4 regions of the Paenibacillus sp. FSL H7-0737 genome follow, and region 1 is predicted to be linked to each of the others. Evidence: riboswitches for the same ligand, from Rfam matches in the RefSeq annotation. Region 1 holds a riboswitch; each other region holds the start of a gene.
What was found. A riboswitch is a leader RNA that binds a small molecule or an ion and turns the genes downstream of it on or off. The one in region 1 is predicted to bind cyclic di-AMP.
Positions count from the first base shown of each region.

Region 2: another riboswitch for cyclic di-AMP. It lies ahead of H70737_RS15725 (APC family permease); the one in region 1 lies ahead of H70737_RS24650 (TrkH family potassium uptake protein).
Region 3: another riboswitch for cyclic di-AMP. It lies ahead of H70737_RS02645 (hypothetical protein); the one in region 1 lies ahead of H70737_RS24650 (TrkH family potassium uptake protein).
Region 4: another riboswitch for cyclic di-AMP. It lies ahead of H70737_RS00580 (C40 family peptidase); the one in region 1 lies ahead of H70737_RS24650 (TrkH family potassium uptake protein).

Region 1 covers NZ_CP009279.1:5,646,393-5,649,502, forward strand. Annotated here, with positions in the region: gene H70737_RS24645 (potassium channel family protein) at 1-643, opposite strand, end outside; gene H70737_RS24650 (TrkH family potassium uptake protein) at 657-1,952, opposite strand; cyclic di-AMP (ydaO/yuaA leader) riboswitch at 2,087-2,268, opposite strand; gene H70737_RS24655 (CPBP family intramembrane glutamic endopeptidase) at 2,583-3,110, shown strand, end outside.
Region 2 covers NZ_CP009279.1:3,652,823-3,655,932, forward strand. Annotated here, with positions in the region: gene H70737_RS15725 (APC family permease) at 1-1,559, opposite strand, end outside; cyclic di-AMP (ydaO/yuaA leader) riboswitch at 1,683-1,841, opposite strand; gene H70737_RS15730 (disulfide oxidoreductase) at 2,039-2,503, opposite strand; gene H70737_RS15735 (DsbA family protein) at 2,500-3,110, opposite strand, start outside.
Region 3 covers NZ_CP009279.1:586,601-589,710, reverse strand. Annotated here, with positions in the region: gene H70737_RS02650 (hypothetical protein) at 1-316, opposite strand, end outside; cyclic di-AMP (ydaO/yuaA leader) riboswitch at 507-696, opposite strand; cyclic di-AMP (ydaO/yuaA leader) riboswitch at 1,117-1,282, shown strand; gene H70737_RS02645 (hypothetical protein) at 1,416-1,907, shown strand; gene H70737_RS29625 (hypothetical protein) at 1,924-2,433, shown strand; gene H70737_RS02635 (hypothetical protein) at 2,473-2,925, shown strand; gene H70737_RS02630 (hypothetical protein) at 3,023-3,110, opposite strand, start outside.
Region 4 covers NZ_CP009279.1:120,743-123,852, forward strand. Annotated here, with positions in the region: gene H70737_RS00565 (4a-hydroxytetrahydrobiopterin dehydratase) at 1-153, shown strand, start outside; gene H70737_RS00570 (c-type cytochrome) at 245-601, opposite strand; gene H70737_RS00575 (GNAT family N-acetyltransferase) at 729-1,214, opposite strand; gene H70737_RS00580 (C40 family peptidase) at 1,471-1,962, opposite strand; cyclic di-AMP (ydaO/yuaA leader) riboswitch at 1,968-2,109, opposite strand; gene H70737_RS00585 (C40 family peptidase) at 2,469-2,897, opposite strand; cyclic di-AMP (ydaO/yuaA leader) riboswitch at 2,951-3,089, opposite strand.

The DNA.
Region 1 (3,110 bases):
CAAATCGATCAATACTTTCATTAGAACCAATGAGTACCATAACGTCGCCCTCACTCAAATGATCATGTGCCGTTGGAGCCACTATAATTCCACTTTCCCGGTTCAGGGCAACAATACTGCAGCCATATTTCGCTCTTGTATTTAAATCTGACAAGCTTTTCCCGTTCATGCAAGACGGAACGGTTAGCTCGACGATTTTATAATCCTTGGACAGTTCAATATAATCCAGCAAATTGGGTGTCACGAGCTGATGTGCTACACGAATGCCCATATCCCGCTCCGGAAAAATAACCCGGTCCACGCCCAGCCTGGACAACGCACGACCATGAAGGATCGAGATCGCCTTGGCTACTACTTGCTTGACTCCAATCTCTTTTAACAAAATCGCCGCCAGAATACTTCGTTCCATATTGTCGCCAATCGCTACAATCCCACAGTCAAAGTTCCGTACGCCGAGCGAGCGCATAATTCCTTCATCTGTAGCATCAGCCACTACCGCATGCGTCAGGTGATCGCTCATTTCCTCCACACGCTCCTCATGGTGATCAATGCCGAGCACCTCGTAGCCCATTTCCATCAGCTCAAGTGCAAGGCTTGAGCCAAAGCGGCCTAAACCGATTACTACAAATTGCTGTGCTTTCATTTCGGATTAACTCCTATCCAATAATTATTTTACCTTCTGGGTGCTTATACAATGGTTTACCCTGTTTAGGTCCAAGCGCATACACTAATGTTAATGGACCTAACCGACCTGCAAACATGGTCAGACAGATCAGAATCTTGCCGAAGATAGACAGTTCAGGTGTCAGCCCCATGGTTAGTCCCACCGTGGCAAAAGCTGAGGTCGTCTCAAATAATATCGCTAAGAAATTACTATCCTCTGTTGTGGACAGTAACATCGACACCGTGAGGACCAATAGCAAAGCGAGTAATGTTAACGTCAACGCTTTATAGATACGCTCCTGCGCCAATCGGTAACGGAACAGTACAACATCTTCACGTCCGCGCAGCATCGCGATTACTGCACCAATCATAATCGTAAAGGTTGTAGTCTTGACCCCGCCACCTGTTGATCCTGGAGATGCACCAATAAACATAAGAATAACCATAAAGAACTGTGAGGCTTGCCGCAGTCCGGCAATATCCACCGTATTGGCGCCAGCGGTTCGGGGCGATACCGACTGAAAGAATGCCGATAATATTTTTCCGCCGAAATTTAAATTCCCCAGTGTGCGCTGATTCGTAAATTCAAATATAAAAATAACTAAAGCGCCGATAAGAATAAGCCCTGCAGTGGTGGAGAGTACAACTTTGCTATGCAAAGATAATTTACGTTTGACACGAAACTCCACCAGATCCGACATGACAATAAAACCAATACCGCCAGAGACAATCAGAAACATCACCACGATGTTCACTAGCGGGTCATATACATAATCGGTTAAACTCCGGAAATCCCCGAAAATATCAAATCCAGCATTATTAAACATAGACACCGCATGAAATATTCCAAAATAAACGGCCTTGCCCAGTGGCATATCAAACGCCCAGCGTAAGGACAGAAGCACCGCTGCACAGCCTTCGATGACCAAAGAATAAATAAGTACTCTCCGGATCAGTCGAACAATCCCCTCCATAGAGCCTTGGTTCATTGCTTCCTGAAGGATCAGTCTATCCCGCAAGGAAATTTTGCGTTTCATCATCATGGCAAATAAGGTCGCCATTGTCATAAACCCTAAGCCACCAACCTGGATAAGCACCATAATTACGGTTTTCCCAAAAATGGTGAATGTCGTCCCGGTGTCCAGCACCACAAGTCCTGTCACACAGGTGGCCGATGTTGCAGTAAACAACGCATCAATAAAACTAACAGCATTCCCGCTGGTACTCGAAATGGGAAGCATTAGCAGCAAGGCTCCAATCAGAATGATCGATGCAAAACCAAGCACCATAATCTGAGGCGGAGAGAGCTTCAGGAACTTTGATTCAGAAACCCTGCGAAACTGTGAAGCCACTACGCTCACCCTCTTATCAAAATTTAAAGAATTCCAACAAAAAAAGCACTGGAAAACCAATGCTACCCTTGGTTCCTGCAGTAAATTAGCCTACGAGGTTAGCTGACGGATTCGGACTGTGCAGGCTGCCCTATTCGTTCCTAGAACGAAATTCACCCCTGATGAATAAAGATAATGCCTATGGCGTATACTCATCTTTTCATTACTTCTTATGGTTCCCCCGTTTTCACCTGAAATTCGGCTATATACAATTGCATACAAATTATATATGTTATTTCGATAAATCACAAAGACACTATTAATGGTGATTCATATGAAAAATGCGGTTTGGAGAGGATGTACCACTAAGAGTGCCTTTTCTCATCACTTTTCCGTGTTTTCCCTGCAATTGCATCGATTTTCATGAAAAATGAAGAAATAATCACCTTAAATTCATGGTATATATTCAGCTACCTATTCTATAATATCTCTATTACCCATAAAAAGAATATACGATGATTTTTGTAACTATCATGGCACTAATACTATAATGGAACATAACATTGTCAGTTTACAAGGAGGCGTTACATGAATCCCGTTGGCCAGCCCTTACAGCAACGTGCCCTCTCCAAGAGGCTCATCATCTCGGGCATTATCGGTCTTATTCTATTTATTATGTTTCAGATTGCTCCCTCGGTGCTAAATAGCCCTGCCGGGGAAGATACTACTGTCATCAGCAAGGCGGAAGCCCGCGACAAAGCCATATCATTCGCAGAACAAAAGCTGAACTACACCAAAGCACCAACTGATCAGTGGAATGTACTGTACGATACGGACTCTTCCTTTTATGGTTATATGTCCCGCGAGAAGCTTTTGGAGGACTATACAAAAAAGAAATTGGATCAACGATATCCTTTTGACATTTTCCGTGTAACACTTAGTCCTTCAGCGGAACAAGAGCCACTAATCTCCGTTGACCTCAATATGTATACTGGTGCAGTTGTCGCTTTCACACAAGGTGCAGAAGGATCAGGTACCGTATTACCAAACAATGTATCCACCAGTGCAAAAGAAGAGGACAAGGGTACTACCTTATCACTTGCACAAAAAGAAAAT
Region 2 (3,110 bases), 2.0 Mb from region 1:
TCCCACCGTTGCTCCATTTTTTGAATGTCCTCTTCATCAAAGCCAACATACACGGCTACAACATTATCCGTTAGAGACTTGGCATAGCTGATGGAATGTAGTACAGCACGTGTTACACCCGCAACAGGAACAACAACTGTACTGCCCTTAATCAAAGGTTTATCTGTACTCGGGCATATACGAAGCTGATCTGCAGTGTTCAAATAGTGCTTGTGAATCCGGTGGAACACGAACATTACAGCAGGTAAGAAAATGAAAGCCATCCATACGCTTGAGAATTTAGTGATGATAAAAATAAGCGTAATCGTCAATGTAGTCAGCATACCGATGGTATTTACAACAAATCTTTTTTTCCATCCCGCTGGTTTTGTTTTAAACCAATGAACCATCATTCCTAGCTGTGACAATGTGAAAGGAATGAATACACCAACCGCATAAAGTGGAATCAAGCTTTCTGTATTTCCGTGGAATGCAGCTACAAGCACAGCAGACAGAACACCTAGAAAAATAATACCATTAGAGAAACCTAGACGGTCACCACGAACCATAAAAGCATGTGGCATATATTTATCTTTTGCAAACATAAATGCGAGCAGCGGGAACGCTGAGTAAGCTGTATTAGCTGCCAAGAACAAAATTACTGCTGTAATACCTTGAATGAAAAAATATAAGGTTCCGCGGCCAAAGGTCGATTCAGCGATCTGAGAAACAACCGTTGCCTTTTCATCAGGCACTATGCCGTACCAATACGCCAGTAGTGTGATACCTGTAAACATAAATCCAAGTATAACCCCCATGACCATTAAGGTCTTGGCTGCGTTCTTTTCAGCAGGTGCTTTAAAGTTTGGAATGGCATTAGATACAGCCTCTACACCCGTAAGTGCCGAACAGCCAGAACTGAAGGCTTTTAATAGTAGAAACAAACTAACATTAGAAACAGCAGAGCCAATTTCAGGGACATTCGCATGCACGCCACCTGCTGCATATTTAATAACACCGGAGATAATCAAGACTACAATCGACACCACAAACAAATACACTGGGATTGCGATGAATGAAGCTGATTCTGTAACTCCGCGAAGATTAATCAAAGTAAGTAAAATAATAACTGATACTGCAATAAGAACGGTGTGATTATGAAGACTTGGAAAAGCCGATGTGATCGCATCCGTCCCTGCCGACGCACTAACAGCTACGGTCAGAATGTAATCCACTAACAAAGACCCTCCTGCTAAGAGCCCTGTCGGAACACCAAGATTACTCTTGGCAACGATGTAAGCTCCGCCTCCCTGAGGATAAGCGTAAATCGTCTGCCGATAGGATAAAATCAGGATGGCCAGCAGGCCCAATACGGCTAATGCAATTGGCAGGGAATACCAGATGGCAGTAAACCCCGCAGCCACCAGTACAATCAAAATTTGTTCCGTTCCGTAGGCTACAGACGAGAGCGCATCAGAAGACAGGACAGCCAGTGCTTTAACCTTGGATAACTTTTCATGATCGAGTTCGTTCGACTTCATCGGACGCCCGATCAATAGTCGTTTTACCTTGCTTACCATGGTGGATACAGTTCCTTTCTTTGGGAGCTGAAACGGAATTTCCGCGCGCTGTTTTCATTGGTGGATTTCATAAATGCAGACACTAAAAATAGCATACGGAAATGATCCGCATGCTATGCATGGTCATTATCCCACCTTTGCTTACGAGGTTAGCTGGCGGATTCGGGCTGTGGTTTAGCCCTACGGTATAAGTCTAATCGACCCATTCCGATTCACCCCATTGGCACATATGCCAAGTTTGGTTCCCCCGTTTTTCCTAAGAAAATTCAGCGCATATTCAACTTCTCACAAGGTCTAATATTAGTCTACAAAGTGTATACAGTAAAGCGTTGAAAAAAATGAAAAAAGAATGAAAAAACATCCAGTAAGCGCAAATACAGCGTCTTATTGGATGCTCTCTTTCATTCTCTTCAATTATCCCTCTGGATCGTGTTTTTAATCACTTTTCACATTTTTTCGGATCCTTTAAAATTAAAAAATCAAAATCCTAAACTTTCCTCTGTATCTAACTCCATCACTTCTTCTTCCTTGCGTCCGTACCAAAGCAAAATGCTAATTAAAGCAAAAGCGATTAATGCAAGGAAAGGAATCGTAATGAATCCAAAAAAGTTCAAGTAATCCTTATTACAAGGAACACCAATTGTACAAGGAAGCACTTTACTTAACGCAGGAATCTTCTGCTCCGCATAATGATAGATCGAGATACTGCCACCAATTAAGCTTAGTGGAAGTACATATGGGATAATCCTTTTATCCCCTCGAAAGGTTGCAATTCCCAAGAGGAATAACTGAGGATACATAAAAATTCGCTGAAACCAGCAAAGCTTACAAGGTTCATATTTCAATACTTCGCTCAGATACAAGCTACCAGCAACAGCAACTAAAGAGACGAACCAGGCCAGATACAGGCAGTTACGCTTGCAAAAAGATAGGAACTTTGTCACTTTGCCTCCACAGCTTTTGCGGCGTCGTTAATTTCAGTTGAAATCGCTTCAATGTTAAATGGATCCGCAGTCATTACTCCATTGATATAAAGGGATGGTGTAGTCGTCACCCCAGCTTCACTAGCTAACTGCATACCCTTATTCAGCTCATCTGCATACGTACGATCTTTAATATCTTTACGAAGCAGTTCGTAATCGATAGCTAACTTCTCTTTCTCCGCAAGGCTTACTAAGAAATCTTCAGTCGCCCATTCTTCGCTCTCATCACCTTGCTGAGCATATACAGCATCATAGAACTTCCAGAATTCATCATGATTCTGATGGTAAACAGATAATGCAGCAAGTGAGGCAGTTTCAGAGTCTGGACCAACGAAAGCCATATTTACAAAGTAGAGCGCTGCTTTTCCCTCGTTGACAAAATCTTGAACAATTTTCGGTTTAACTGAAGTTGCAAACTGGGAACACGCTGGACATTTCAAGTCTCCAAATTCAACAATTTTAACAGGTGCATCCTCTTTACCGACTCTAGGTAGCTCACTGTAATTGAATGCTACTGGTTCTCCCGAAGTTGCATTTTTTGCGGCATCTTTCGAAGCTAACATAAACA
Region 3 (3,110 bases), 1.7 Mb from region 1:
TTATTGAGCTTGTAATTACAAAAATCGGCTGTGTCGTCCAGGTACGGCACATCTGAATGTAACGGCAGCATAACGTAAAGCTGCTCTCGAACAGATATACCCGGCCTACCGGAAACGGCGGGCGAAACCAAGTATTCTGATGGCGGGTATCAACTAGAACGACTTGTTCAATCCCCATCTCTTCGAGTAGGGCCTTCTCAGGCAAGTTGTTGGTCAATCCGGCCATCTTAATGCCTCTGAATTTTAGAAGCTTAATAAAATGTTCGCCTGCCTTCGTTGGCGCACATACCAGTACATATTCATTCTGATCTGTCATCTCTTATTCTCCTCAAATGCTTTGCTTGTAAGATCAGAGCTTGATCACCCTGATCTTGAAAGAAAAGCTACCGCTAATGATGAATATAACGACCTCTTCGTGAGGTTTTCCATAAATGCTTTGCTTAAAAAAGCACAGCAAAAAGCCACAAAGGATTCTCCTCTGTGGCTCGCTAGCGGTCACATTGCACTCATCCTCTCTCCATACGCTTACGAGGTTAGCTGTCGGATTCGGGCGGTGAGAGTCGCCCTACCTGTATAGATGCGAGCTCACTGGCATCTTCTACAGGATTCACCCCATAACCGGCTTCCGACTCTCACATCGTCTGCCGATTGTTGGTTCCCCCGCTTTCCTTATCGGAAATTAAGCGGATCAAATATTCGATTGTTGTTGAAACAGGAGTAATCATACCCTTATGCAGGAAGTATTGTAAAACCTGATTGATGCCAAAATAATGCAAATTAAAAACTATTTTCGCATTGGATAGCGCTTACTTGATATCCAATCTCTCTATATCTCTTGTTTACTCGAGTTTCAATCCATTAGCGAAAAACGGTCATACCATGTGATTTTATTCACCACGATTAGTGAAATCACCAAAAATCGCCTATATAAGAAAGGAAACAAGAAAGCGAGATTAAGCGAGGAAGAAGCCCGATAACTCGCAATAAATACCTATTTGGTTCCCTTTTTCGTCGTAGTAGGCAGGATTTGGTTTAAATTGCGCTCAAAAGAACACTTTCTGTTTTTACAGAAACACCTTGAAAAGAGTATGATTCGGGTTGAATCTATTTCACGAAATACATTCAACGCTGAGTTCCTGCATTTGCAGGGAACGGGGGAACCATCAGGCCACATGGCCTACTTGGGGTGAATCCGAAGGAGACTGTTCAAGTCTCACATAGGTAGGGCGACTCTCACCGTCCGAATCCGACAGCTAACCTCGTAAGCGTAAAGAGAGAGACCCTTGATCCGCCACGCTTTGGCACAGGTGTGTGTATACCTGTATTCCAAAACCGCAGCAGAGGTCCTCCTCTTGCTGCGGTTTTTGCGTTACCTGAATCTATAGGGTGATAGCATGCTGGACGGGGTGAAAGGAATGAAACACTATTATTGGGGAACTCAGCAAGGGCTACTTGAGCCGATAAGTCTAAATTATGTTTGCTTTGGAGCGTTGTGGTTCGAAGAGGATCATCACAGAACTATTGTCGGCTATGCTTTTGGTCAGAAGCAGATTGAATCACTTCGCCATTTCAGCAGCCCATCTACCTGTGAATACTGTATGGACCGAACAATTATATACGAAATATATAAAAATATCCGAGAAAAGCAACAGCTGCAGGATTGGTCAGCACACCAACGTTTTCCGTGGCTCACCGCTTTTAAGGAACCGTGGAAAGAAGTTGCAGTCGGTTGGTACGTAATGAGATCCCGCAACACCTTTCCCTTACATTTATCCGTTATACGCAAACAGAAATTCCGACTATGGCTGGAGCATGCCGCAGTCTGTGAGAATGAAGCTGAAATGCTCGCCTGTATAGAGAAGGCTAACGTCATTCACCATGTAAATCTTAAGCTTTTGGAAACCTAAGGAGGAGAAACCTGTCATGGACCAGCGAAGACTATCTCGCATAGAAGTATTCGTCTTTGATTCACCAGAGCCTATTCACTATGGAATGGAGGCTGATCAAGACAGCCGTTATGGCATCCTGAAACTTACCTGTAAAGGAGGTAGTAGCTGGGGGGCATGTCTTATCTCTGCCAATACCAAAACCTTCGACCTTATTAAATGGAGTTCTTTTCTCAGAATGATATACCATTGCCGGCTAGAGGAAGCGATAGATAAAGTACGTACCCATGGTTCAGAGTGGGATCAGACTCAGTTTGAGCTAGTGCAAGGTGCTTTACAGGATTTAAAAGCCAAGCTGCAGGGTAAATCCTTGGCAGGGCACATTGAGCAAGGTCGTCTGTACAGAGCTGTCGCTGGTGGGAGAGATTCCAAAGGAGGGCGGCTATATTATAAACCATCCAGTGTAGCGCTTCAAAAACATAGTTATCCAGAACCTGATACCGCCGAGCTTATCAACAAATCCATTTCTTACTTTTCTTTATTATAAGTTCATCCCATAACCCATTCTGAAAGGATCGTGTTTATCATGCCTGACCCCTTACCTTCCGAATCACCCCGTAGAACTATATTTGCAGAGTGTGTTCAAAAGTGTACGAATGATATCTATACGCTCAGTTCCATGTTGTTACAACAATCAGTAGAAGCCGAGAAGGTTACTATCCGTACTTTTAAAGAGCTTCATAAAATATTCCGTCAAAAAAGCTTCGACAGCCAGCTATTCTCTATCGAGGCTTACCGCTCTTGTATCCGACAATGCGCCGATTATTACGCACGCCGGTCTCTTCTGTCTGCCAAGACATTGCCTTGGGAGGAACAGCTTATAAAAACGATGTGGTATGGCCTAAAGCTATCTTTACCTCAAATAAGCATCATTCTGCAAAAGAGTGTTCCTGTCCTAAAAGCACAGCTTAGGCGTGTGCGGGAGCAACTGACTGCTCAAGAGGATTTGCTGCCTAGTGGTAATCTATCCGTTGTCTAACTCCCTCAACTATCTTCCAAATAACTTTTACGATACATACACAAAAATAAAAAAGCCACGGCATCTGCCGCGGCTTCCTTTCCCTATTTCCCTACTATTACGCTTTACTCTTACGAGCCTTTCCGTACATCCACAATCCCGCAATCATCCCCACCATGGCAATCCCAGTCAATACACCCTGAGTG
Region 4 (3,110 bases), 1.2 Mb from region 1:
ACCATTTCAGAAGCCTTTGATCACCATCCACATATTACGATTGATTATAAGACAGTGACTTTACGACTGAAATCAAATGAGGAAGACGGTATTACAGCTCTAGATATTCGAGAGGCACATGAATTTAATGAAGCCTTTGAGAAAAATCGTTAGTGTCACCCAAACTCATAAATAAACGCCCGTGCGCAGATAGTGAACTATCTTCTGGCACGGGCGTTTTTAGTTGCTTAGGTAGTAGTTACTGTTACTTTTTCTCTGAGAGCCAGAGGGCGACGTTTGCAATCTCCTCAGGGGCTAGCTTTTCTTTAAAGGAAGGCATTTGACCGCGTCCTTTAGTGACTATACTGTAGATTTCTTCAGCATCATGCTGACCGCCTTCATTTTGAAGACTGGGTCCAACTCCACCTTGAAGCTGATCGCCGTGACAGGTGATACAGCTGGCTTTCACGGTTGCTTCGGCCTTTGCCGCATCCAATTGGACTTCCGGCATCGTCGGCTTATTCTGTTCAGCTACCTCTTCTTTACCTGGAAGTGTAAACATAAGTACTACCGCAAAGGCACAGGCGGCAAAAAACAAACCGCTCATGATCCATTTCTGCATCCCAGTTCGTCCCTTCTATGTAAGCTGCTCCCTACATTATAGCTCAAGGTGAAGCGTTATCATAGGGTTTGTGACAAAAAAATGAACGATAATGCCATCAAATCATTGAAAAATATGGAATTTAATATTATTTATCATAGACCATGCAATAAAAAGGTTTGTTTCCTGTGGGGGTTAGGCGTTCATACGTATCGGTAATCGTAAATCCACACTTTTGGTAAGTTCGGATCGCCCGCTGGTTCCAGGTCAATACCTCTAGATCAATCTCACGCTCAGGATAACGAAACAAGGCTGCTTGCACAATTGCATCCATGAATATTTTTCCTAGACCTTGACCGCATAGATCAGGGCGCATACCAATCCCCAAGCGAACAACACCTTCCATTGGAAACAACTGCGCGAATCCACACAAAATCCCTTGCCCATTTAGTATGGAGATATATTGCTCATTCCGTAGCTGAGGGTCACCGAACTCGATTCCAAGAGCCTGCATTTGCTCCCACGGCATCCAGCCGTAAATATTATAAGGGGCAGTGTAATCCCAGTTGCAAATCTCTTCCGCGTGACTGGTCTCCATAGGCGCTACATGAAAAGTAACAGAAGGATTTATCATAAGGTCAAAGGACCTCCTTTCACGGGCGAGCTTTAAATGTCTTATATTTCTAGCTTAAAATACTTATGGTCCTTATAAGGACATCGAAGGCGTTTATGCTTGTAACTAATTATATACAAAAAAAGGCATGGTCGACTCAGAAATTTATGAGGATTATTGTTTTACAAATTCTGAGAGGGGTAAATACTAAATAAGACAAAAAACAAGCTCCTCCCCAAGAATCAACATCTTGGAAAAGAGCCTATGTACGATTTACTTATTGAACATCATCATTATCTTCTGTCTCAGAAGCAACAGAATGATAAGCATCTGTGCTCATAATTCGTTTAGCACCGATGTAGCGTTTCACGTAGTAGCTATCACTCAGGGAGCTAATCGTTACACCGCGTGAGGAAGATGCGTGTGCAAACTTGCCTTCACCGACATAAATACCGACATGGGAGACACCCTTACCACTTGTATTGAAGAATACAAGATCTCCAGATCTTAAATCATCTTGGGAGATAGCAGTACCCATTTGATACTGGGAACCTGATTGGTGTGGTAGGTTTATACCAATTTTATCAAATACATACATTGTAAATCCGGAGCAATCAAATCCATTTGTGGAGATGCCGCCGGATACGTACTTAGTTCCGATGGTCTTGTCGATCACTTTATCCATTTTGGAATCCGCGAAAGCGCTTCCTGCTCCGATGGTGAAAATAATGGAAAAGCTAAGTACTGCTGCTGCTAGCTTCTTCTTCAAAAGTTTATACCCCTTCCGGATGCCTACGAGGTTAGCTTAAGGGTTCGGTTGAAGGTCCCCTATGACCCCTCTAAAAATGGAGGTCAATTCACCCAAAGTTGGTTCCCCCGTTTTCCTAATAGTTAGGAAACTCGGCTGATACTGTTGATTAGGAATAGCTTGTAATCAATACATGACAAAACCTTTGTAAATAACAACTTAATGATTACAAAAATGTTACTAAAATCTTACTGCAGTTATTGTAACAAACAGAGTGCCGCTTGGCAATCGTTTTTAACATAATCATGCAGAAAAATTCGTTTTTTTAAAGACAAAATGCATATGTAAGCGATAATATTAAACTAATTTTTATATTTATTGAAATTTTTATCAAATAAAAGTGTTTAAAGTCCGTTCAAGAGGTGTAAAGAATATAATAAGGCAAAAGAAAACCTGGATTCGATTAAGTCAATAATCAAACCCAGGTCTATATAATGTAATTGTGAGGTTATAGTTGTGGGGAAGTATTAATCGTAGGCTATAGCTTGATATGAGGAAGTACTCATTACTCTTTTAGCACCAACGTAGCGATTGGCCCAGTAGGATTGGCTAAGTGAAGTGATGGTCACGCCATATGAAGATGATGATTGTGCGAATTTTCCGTTTCCAACATAAATGCCGACATGGGATACGCCGTTGCCCAATGTGTTAAAGAAAACTAGGTCACCTGAACGTAATTTACTTTTAGCTACAGGAGTTCCGACATTATATTGAGCTTTTGAAGTACGGGGCAAAGAAAGACCCACCTTCTTGAATACATACGTAGTAAATCCAGAACAGTCAAACCCGGCAGTGCTAGTGCCTCCGGTTTTATAGGCAACTCCAATTGTCTTTGAAATAACACTGTCCATCTTAGAATCTGCAAAGGCACTTCCTCCACCAATAGAGAACGCCATCACAAGTCCTAGCGCCGCAGCGACGCATGCTTTTCTTAAATTCTTCAAAAAAATTGTACCCCTTCCAATGCCTGTGAGGTTAGCTTAAGGATTCGGTAGAAGGTTCCCCTATGATCACTGCAAAGCGAGATCAATTCACCCAAAATATGGTTCCCCCACTTCCCGGTGCAAGGAATTCGGCGTTTTATGCACCAGATAGTGACTTATCGACAT